Regions from separate parts of the Methylophilus luteus genome, predicted to be linked through region 1. Evidence: riboswitches for the same ligand, from Rfam matches in the RefSeq annotation. Region 1 holds a riboswitch; the other holds the start of a gene.
The links. A riboswitch is a leader RNA that binds a small molecule or an ion and turns the genes downstream of it on or off. The one in region 1 is predicted to bind cobalamin.
Positions count from the first base shown of each region.

Region 2: linked by a shared signal. The riboswitch ahead of ACFQ1Z_RS09305 (TonB-dependent receptor domain-containing protein) and the one ahead of ACFQ1Z_RS10160 (TonB-dependent receptor) in region 1 are both predicted to bind cobalamin.

Region 1 is NZ_JBHTKB010000002.1:128,740-132,512, reverse strand. Features, by position in the region: gene ACFQ1Z_RS10160 (TonB-dependent receptor) at 54-2,147, opposite strand; cobalamin riboswitch at 2,345-2,573, opposite strand; gene ACFQ1Z_RS10155 (hypothetical protein) at 2,752-3,156, opposite strand; gene ACFQ1Z_RS10150 (ParA family protein) at 3,579-3,773, shown strand, end outside.
Region 2 is NZ_JBHTKB010000001.1:1,956,854-1,960,626, forward strand. Features, by position in the region: gene ACFQ1Z_RS09285 (EVE domain-containing protein) at 1-161, opposite strand, end outside; gene ACFQ1Z_RS09290 (DUF2237 family protein) at 289-648, shown strand; gene ACFQ1Z_RS09295 (cell division protein ZapA) at 957-1,259, opposite strand; gene ACFQ1Z_RS09300 (hypothetical protein) at 1,263-1,499, opposite strand; cobalamin riboswitch at 1,590-1,801, shown strand; gene ACFQ1Z_RS09305 (TonB-dependent receptor domain-containing protein) at 2,008-3,773, shown strand, end outside.

The sequences.
Region 1 (3,773 bases):
TTGGTCGCTATAGATGCACATCGCATAAAGTAAATAACCGCATCGAATGACTTTTAGTACTTGAATTCGGCAGTCAACTCCAGTTGTCTGGGTGCACCGATAATTTGCTGCGTATTGCCGTAAGCCAATGCCGCGTAGAACTTATCCGTCAGGTTGCGTAAATTTGCCCGCACAGTGATCTGCCTGTTGATGTTCCAGGCCGCGCTCGCATCGTAAACGGTGTAACTGTCCATGGTGATTGCGTTGGCATTATCGGCATAACGCTTACCAACGTATCTGGCACCTACACCGGCTTCCCACTGAGGCTGCTGATAATATATCCAGGCATTGGCCACCCGTTCCGGGACATTAGACGGCGTGTTTCCTGCACGTGAGATACCGGCATTACCTTCTTTTAACTCGTCAAAACGAGCATCCAGTATGGCTAGGTTGAAGTCTGTGCGCCAATTCTCAACAGGGAACAGCGTGGTTGCAAACTCGATACCTCTTGAAGATTGCTTACCGCCCTGGATAGAGGTGGATGGGGTGACCGGGTCACGCGTGATAATGTCATCTTTGGCAATGTGATATAAGGCAAGGGTCATTTGACCTTTAGCGTCGGGCAGCAGGTGCTTGATGCCTATTTCTTCCTGACGCGACTTAGTCAGGTCGAACTGGGCGTTTGCCAGATTCAAACCTAACAAGTTAGTCACCGGGTCTGTGCCGCGGCTCATTTGCCCATACAAGGCAGTCTCTGGCGTCAAATCAAAGACAGCCCCTGCGCGCCAGGTTAACGGTGAGAAATCCTGATCAACATTGGCAGCGCCTCTGTAGTCTTTTCGATAGGTATCGATCAGGTCCTTACGCAATCCAACGATCAGCTTTAAGTGATCCGTCGCATTGAATGCATCCTCAACAAAGAAGGCTTGCTGCTTGAGATCAGCATCGTAGTTTTTCAATACCGCCGTCGTGCTTCTAAACTGGCCGGGGGAGAAATTATAAACAGGGACACTGTCTGTAGCGGTGTTGCCCGCATTGCTGCTATGCAGAAAATCGGTATGCGATATTTCCCAACCCGCGGCGATACGGTTCTGATGGCCGAACACCGCATCCACCGAGGCTAGCTCCATACGGTTGCCATACTGGGTCTGCTCATGCTCAATCGCTAAAAAACTGCTGCGGGTGACGCGGTTAGTCGTCGTATTCAACGCATAGTTTTCCGCGTTACGCCATTCCCTATCTGACTTGAACCAGTAGGTCTCATTCTTGAATTTTAATGAGGGAGTGATATCCCATTCCAGCTTGGCGCGTGCCCGTGTATCAATGAAATCCATTTCGTCATTGTCTACATTGAAATTGGCTTTGCGTAATGAGCGTGAAATCTTTCCATTCACTAGCGGCGAGCCATAGATGGCTGTCGGTGACTCTTCTGCATGGTCAAGTGTAAAACCAAGCCGTATATTTTCTGCAGGCGTGTATAGAAACGACGACATGATTTTTTTACTTTTATAATCGCCACGATCTATGTATCCATTACCACCTAGTGCAGAGGCGTCAATACGGAAAGCACCCACATCACCGATGGCACCTGACCCACCGACACCGGCACGATAAGCGCCGCGTGTTCCCAACCCGAATAAAGCTTCTAGCGACGTTTCCTTGCTGGCTTTTTTTCTCACACTATTGATCACGCCTCCTGCAGAACCATCACCAAATATGACCGAAGCAGGGCCGCGTAATACCTCAATTCTTTCGTAACCCCAGCTATCTGATGGATAGGTCAGCGTGCCCGCCCCTGTCACCAGGCGCACACCGTCTTCGGCTTGTGCGACGGAGTTGTTTCCTGTGAATCCACGGGATGAAAAGGATTGGCCATTGCCAGGGGTGCTGATATCAGTGATGCCGGTGGTACGGGTCACAGCTTCTTTGATGCTGATATCCCCACGTTGGCGTATGGTTTCGCTATCCACTGCTTCTACGCTTGCGGGTGTCTCTTTTGCGGTCAAACCCAATCGGCTTGCCGTGCTATTGGTTTTATTGAGATTGATTGCCGCCCTGGGTTCTGCAGGCGCTTTGACGACCACTTCGTCCAGCACATCATCAGTTGCGTATGCACTGCAGGAAAGCGCTGCCAGGATGGCCACGCTCAATACCTCTTGTTTAAACATGATTGTAATACTCCCTGAATACCATTCAAATTAACGCGACCTATCCGTCACGTACGTTGGTAATAGCAGGGTTCAAAAAGGGCAGCCTGATGCATGCCGGGGTACGACACAACTTAGCTGGTGTATGCGGTGTTATAGATATGTAAACGGTGAATTGACATTCACTTCTACTCAGGAGCACCCCGCCCTAATTCGAACTCTACGACTACACCAGGGCAGGTCTCCTGACTCTCGGGTCACTGTCTGTTCGCGGCCTTCCCAAGTGATGAACTCAGTGGCTAGATGTGCGAACAGGCTATCCGATTACAGTTGCGGGGGCAGTTCCGGAATGGTCTCGCAGTCATCTTGAGACGGCACCGGATTCCCTATTAATCTGCTTGGCTTTTTAAAGCATTGCCAAGCTGAACCATGGTGAGGCGAGTGTAAGTTTGTAGTACTCCACTGTCAATGCATATACACAAACTTACACCACGATGATGAAGCGGCTGCATGGATGATGCTTTACCTCACCCCAAAACAAAAAAGACCTAAGGCGTTAACCTTGGGTCTCTCAATAAATGGTGGCCCCTCTGTGAATCGGACAGCGCAAATTAAATTCAAATAATTATGTGCTTTTTGCTTGTTTAACTGACTTAAACCAAGCATTTGAAATCGGTAGAAACATATAAATAATTGCGACTGTTTGTAACGAAATCTGCAAACTACTAGCAAGCAGCACTACAACATTTCGATGGGCTTCTACAGGTAATAAAAGTAAAGCCGGATAAATGCCAATGACAAAGAAAACGGTAAAAATAATGCGCGCCCAGTTTCTACCAGTCCATATTTTATAGGCAAGAAACAACACAATTAAGACAGTGCAAACCAGTCCTATGATCGTAAACCGGATAGGAGCAATAGACGAAATATAGTCATAATCTATGCCAAGTTTGATGAAACTTAATGCAAGTGCAAAGATGATTAGAATGACTGCACGTTTAATGTAAGTCGGTTGATTCGTTGGATTCATTATTTTTCCTTTTTATAGTTATCAGAAATAAGTCAGCTGTTGATTGAAGGCAAAAGCATCATAGTCTAACTTAGTAAATCACCCCCCCAGTCGTTAAGCTTGGGTTTCTCACCCTGCTTTGTCCGCCAAAAGGCGAATCTGAGCATTAACTTAATCCACTTATACTTAATTCAGCGCCAATTCCCAGGCAAGCCAACATAACGGCCAATGATTGCCACTGGGATCATGGTCGATCAGCCAGCCTTGATTGTTTGGCTATGGCTCTAGCCGTGTGACTTAGTAGCGTTTTTAAGCTGCGCGAGGATGAATTGGGATAGTCAAACCAACCCTCAAACAGAAATCCACAACTTTGACTCGATTGTCAGTATCATTGAAATTATTCATCTAAATGAAAAGCCAAGTTGGTATTAAAGGAAAATTCTATGAAAGCAATATGCGTGTTCAACAACAAGGGTGGAGTGGGGAAAACTACTCTTATGTGTAATGTTGCAGCTTTCTTTGCCACACAAGGAAGAAAAATTCTAGTAGTGGATGCTGATCCGCAATGCAATGCGACAGCTTATATGTTGTCAGAAAATAAGCTCGATGAACTTTATGCAACCACAAAAGACTCAGGC
Region 2 (3,773 bases), on a different contig from region 1:
TAAAACAACACACCATCGCCCACCTTCATCTGGTCGCGCATAAAGTTGCGCGCCTGATAATTGCGCACGCCATACCAATCTATGCTTTGATTAGGCAAGCCCGCCAGATCATCAATCGAAACATCCGACGGTTCGGACTTCATCAGCCAATAACGTGCCATCTGTTAAAACCTTCTTCCCTCATGCAAATGTCCAGTATCATAAATGCCTGTACCACCAGCACCGTTAAACCGGAAACCCAAAATCATAAACCCCAGTATCATAAACCAAAGTCACCCCACATTACATATGGCTAAAAACGTCCTCGGCACCCTGCTCATCCCTTGCAGCACTTATCCTGTCACCGGTTTTATGCGTGATGGCTGTTGCGGCTTTCATCCTGAAGACAGCGGCAGGCATACCATATGTGCAGAAATGACAGATGAGTTTCTGGCGTTTTCTACCGCGCAGGGCAATGACCTGTCTACCCCTATCCCGGACTATGGTTTCCCCGGACTGCATGCCGGCGACCGCTGGTGCGTATGTGCACGGCGCTGGCTGGAAGCCAGTGAAGCCGGCTATGCACCACCTGTGGTACTGGAATCTTGCGATGAGAGCTGTCTGGAAGTCGTCAGCCTGGCTGACCTGATGTACCACGCCCTGAGATAGGCTGGCAGAAAGAAAATGTGCTTTTGAGAAGGTGTATTAAGGGGTTACCTGAGCCATAATCCTGAACCAAAAAGTTCAGGTGGTAACAGCCTAAGGTACATTAGGTTCACACGCCAAGGGAGTCTTAAAAGATATCCCAACTTAGTGCGATCGCACAGCACCTGATGAGCCGAAACCTATAACAAAGACTAGTTCAAGGAATTTAGACCCAGGCAACGCCTTAATACACCTTCTTAAAAGCACACCGTATAAAAAATGATACGCCAATTACTGCTATTGACGGTGAATATTTTATGAAGTTAAGAGGATTACAACAATTTATGTTGACTGGATAACACTTCATCCATTTGCTGTTGCATGGTGGTGATGCGTTTTTTCACATCGCCCACATCCACGCCATCACTGCGGGTATTCAATAATTCATGCGTGATATTCAGTGCCGCCATGATGGCAATGCGTTCTACACTGACCATTTTGCCCGCATCGCGGATCTCGCGCATTTTACCATCCAGGTAGCCTACCGCCTGCACGATCACATCGCGCTCTTCGTCAGTACAAGTCACACTGAAGGCACGGCCCATGATTTCAATATCGATCGGTTGTTTAGCCATTGCTTATTGTCCTTCCTGTGGCAGTGCAGACAATAATTTTTCTAACTGCACGCTGGCTTGAGTCATATTCAGCTTGAGCGATTGCGACTCCTGGTGCAGTTTCGTCACCTCCTGACGCAACTGGCCATTGTCCTCACGCAAGTGATGACACAGCGCAATTAACTTCGCCACACGCTCTTCCAAACTTTTCAGATCAGCATCCATCGAACCATTATCAATGAAAAAAATGATTGTGGTCAATAGCTAAGCGTAGTTTTTCAAAGTAAATTAAAGATTTCAACTTGAATCCGCGCTCAATGTTTGCTCGCAAAAGCAGGCACTTTCAACTAAAATGAGCGCCAGTTGTCAGGTGCTTCGCGCTGTGTTCTTGCAGACGGAGTGAAACTGGGAAACAGGTGCGTGAATTCACATTCGCAATGCCTGTGCTGCCCCCGCAACGGTAAGCAAGTGCGGGTCTATCAATAAGCCACTGAGTACACACTCGGGAAGGCGATAGATCAAAACTTGCAAGCCCGGAGACCGGCCTCACAACTAACCATTTGCAATACCGCGGGGTGACGGTGTCTGATAGTGTATTTCTAATCTTGCTAGCCATAGCAACGCTAAATCCATTGTCCCTTACCCCTGGTATCGCCCAATAACCCATATGCGGGGTCGCATATGCACCAGGGATAAGATAATGAAAAAGAAACTTCCATTCAGTGTAGTCACTACAGTATTCAAATCTTCACACGCAGCAGAAGATTCTATGAAAAAAATTACGTTACTGGGGCTGATGGCAGCTTTGCCTATCAACACCTTAGCCGCAGAAACGCTGGCGACACCAAACCTGGACGAAGTCGTGGTCACCGCCAGCAGGACCTCGCAATCCACCAAAACCGTCACCGGTGATATCACCGTCATCGATAGCGAAGAAATCAACCGGCTACAAGGTGGCTCTCTGGCCGACCTACTCAGGCTGCAACCTGGCGTACAAAGTTACAGCAATGGTGGCATGGGCACTAGCAGCAATATCACCTTACGTGGCACCAACGATAATCAGCTGATTGTACTGGTCGACGGCGTGCGTATTAACTCCGGCACTACTGGCACTACAGCTTTTGAGAATATTCCCCTTGCATTGATTGACCGCATTGAAATCTTGCGCAGCCCAGCATCTAGCCTGTATGGCTCCGATGCGATTGGTGGCGTGATCCAGATCTTCACGAAACGTGGCAGCGGTAATAAAACACATATTTACGGTACAGTTGGTGCTGGCAGCTATGATACTTACACAGGCAATGCCGGGATCGATACCACTTACAAAGCATTGAAATTAGGCGCACAAATCAGCAGCTATGACACCCGTGGCATCAGCGCAAAAAAACACCCGCCATTAAATGTGGACAAAGACCGTGACGGCTACCAAAATTTCAGTGGATCAGCTTATGCCAATCTGGAGTTTGCTCCAGGACATACTCTGGGACTGAACTACCTGGAGAGCGATGGCCGTAGCGAATATGACAATGGTTATGTTGGCAACCATCAAAACCGCTACCAGCAAGGTTATGGGGTCACGCTGAAGAACGCACTGACCGAACGCTGGAAGAGTACCTTGCAATATAACAATGGTCGCGATCAGTCATATACCGTCAGCGCAGCAACTGGCGCAACAGCCAATAGTAATATTGAAACCGAGCAGCACCAGATTTCCTGGCAACATGATTACCAACTCTCGAATGGCACCATCATGTTTGCTTATGACCGGCTTGAACAGGATGTACTGACAAAGACTATCGGCAGGCAAACACTGGACAGAGGCAGAAGCAATGATGCTTTCGTCCTGGGTTATACCGGCAACTTTGACAACCATAGTGCCCAGTTATCTTTGAGAGAAGACCATAACAGCCAGTTTGGCAATTACACCACTGGTGGCCTAGGCTATGGTTATGCACTCACGCCAGCCTGGCGGGTAACGGCACAATACGGATCATCCTTCCGTGCACCTACATTCAATCAATTGTATGCGGTGAACTTCGGCAATCCGAACTTGGCTGCCGAGAAAGCAGACAATCTGGAAGCCAGCCTTCGTTACCAGGGTGAAGCTTTACAGGCCAAAGTCACCCTGTTTGATAACCATATCCGCAACTTCATTCAAACCTTAACCTCAGGTTGCCCGGTGGGCTTTCCAAACTGTGCAGTGAATGCAGGAAAAATTGAAATTCAAGGGGTGACTTTTGAAAGTAGCCTGGTTTTAAATGAAAGCTGGTTATTGTCCGGCAACCTGACGGTGCAATCCCCTAGAGTCGATGGCACAGACAATTTACTGGTTAGACGCGCCCAACGTTATGGCAATCTGGTATTGCAATACAAAACTGGTGATTGGAATTGGACTACAGAATTGACTGCGTCCTCACAACGCTACAACGATGCCGCTAACCGCCTTGCATTAGGTGGCTACGCCCTGCTCAACTCAACACTTGGATATCAGTTGAATCAAAACTGGCGACTGCAAGCCCGCGCCAATAATATTCT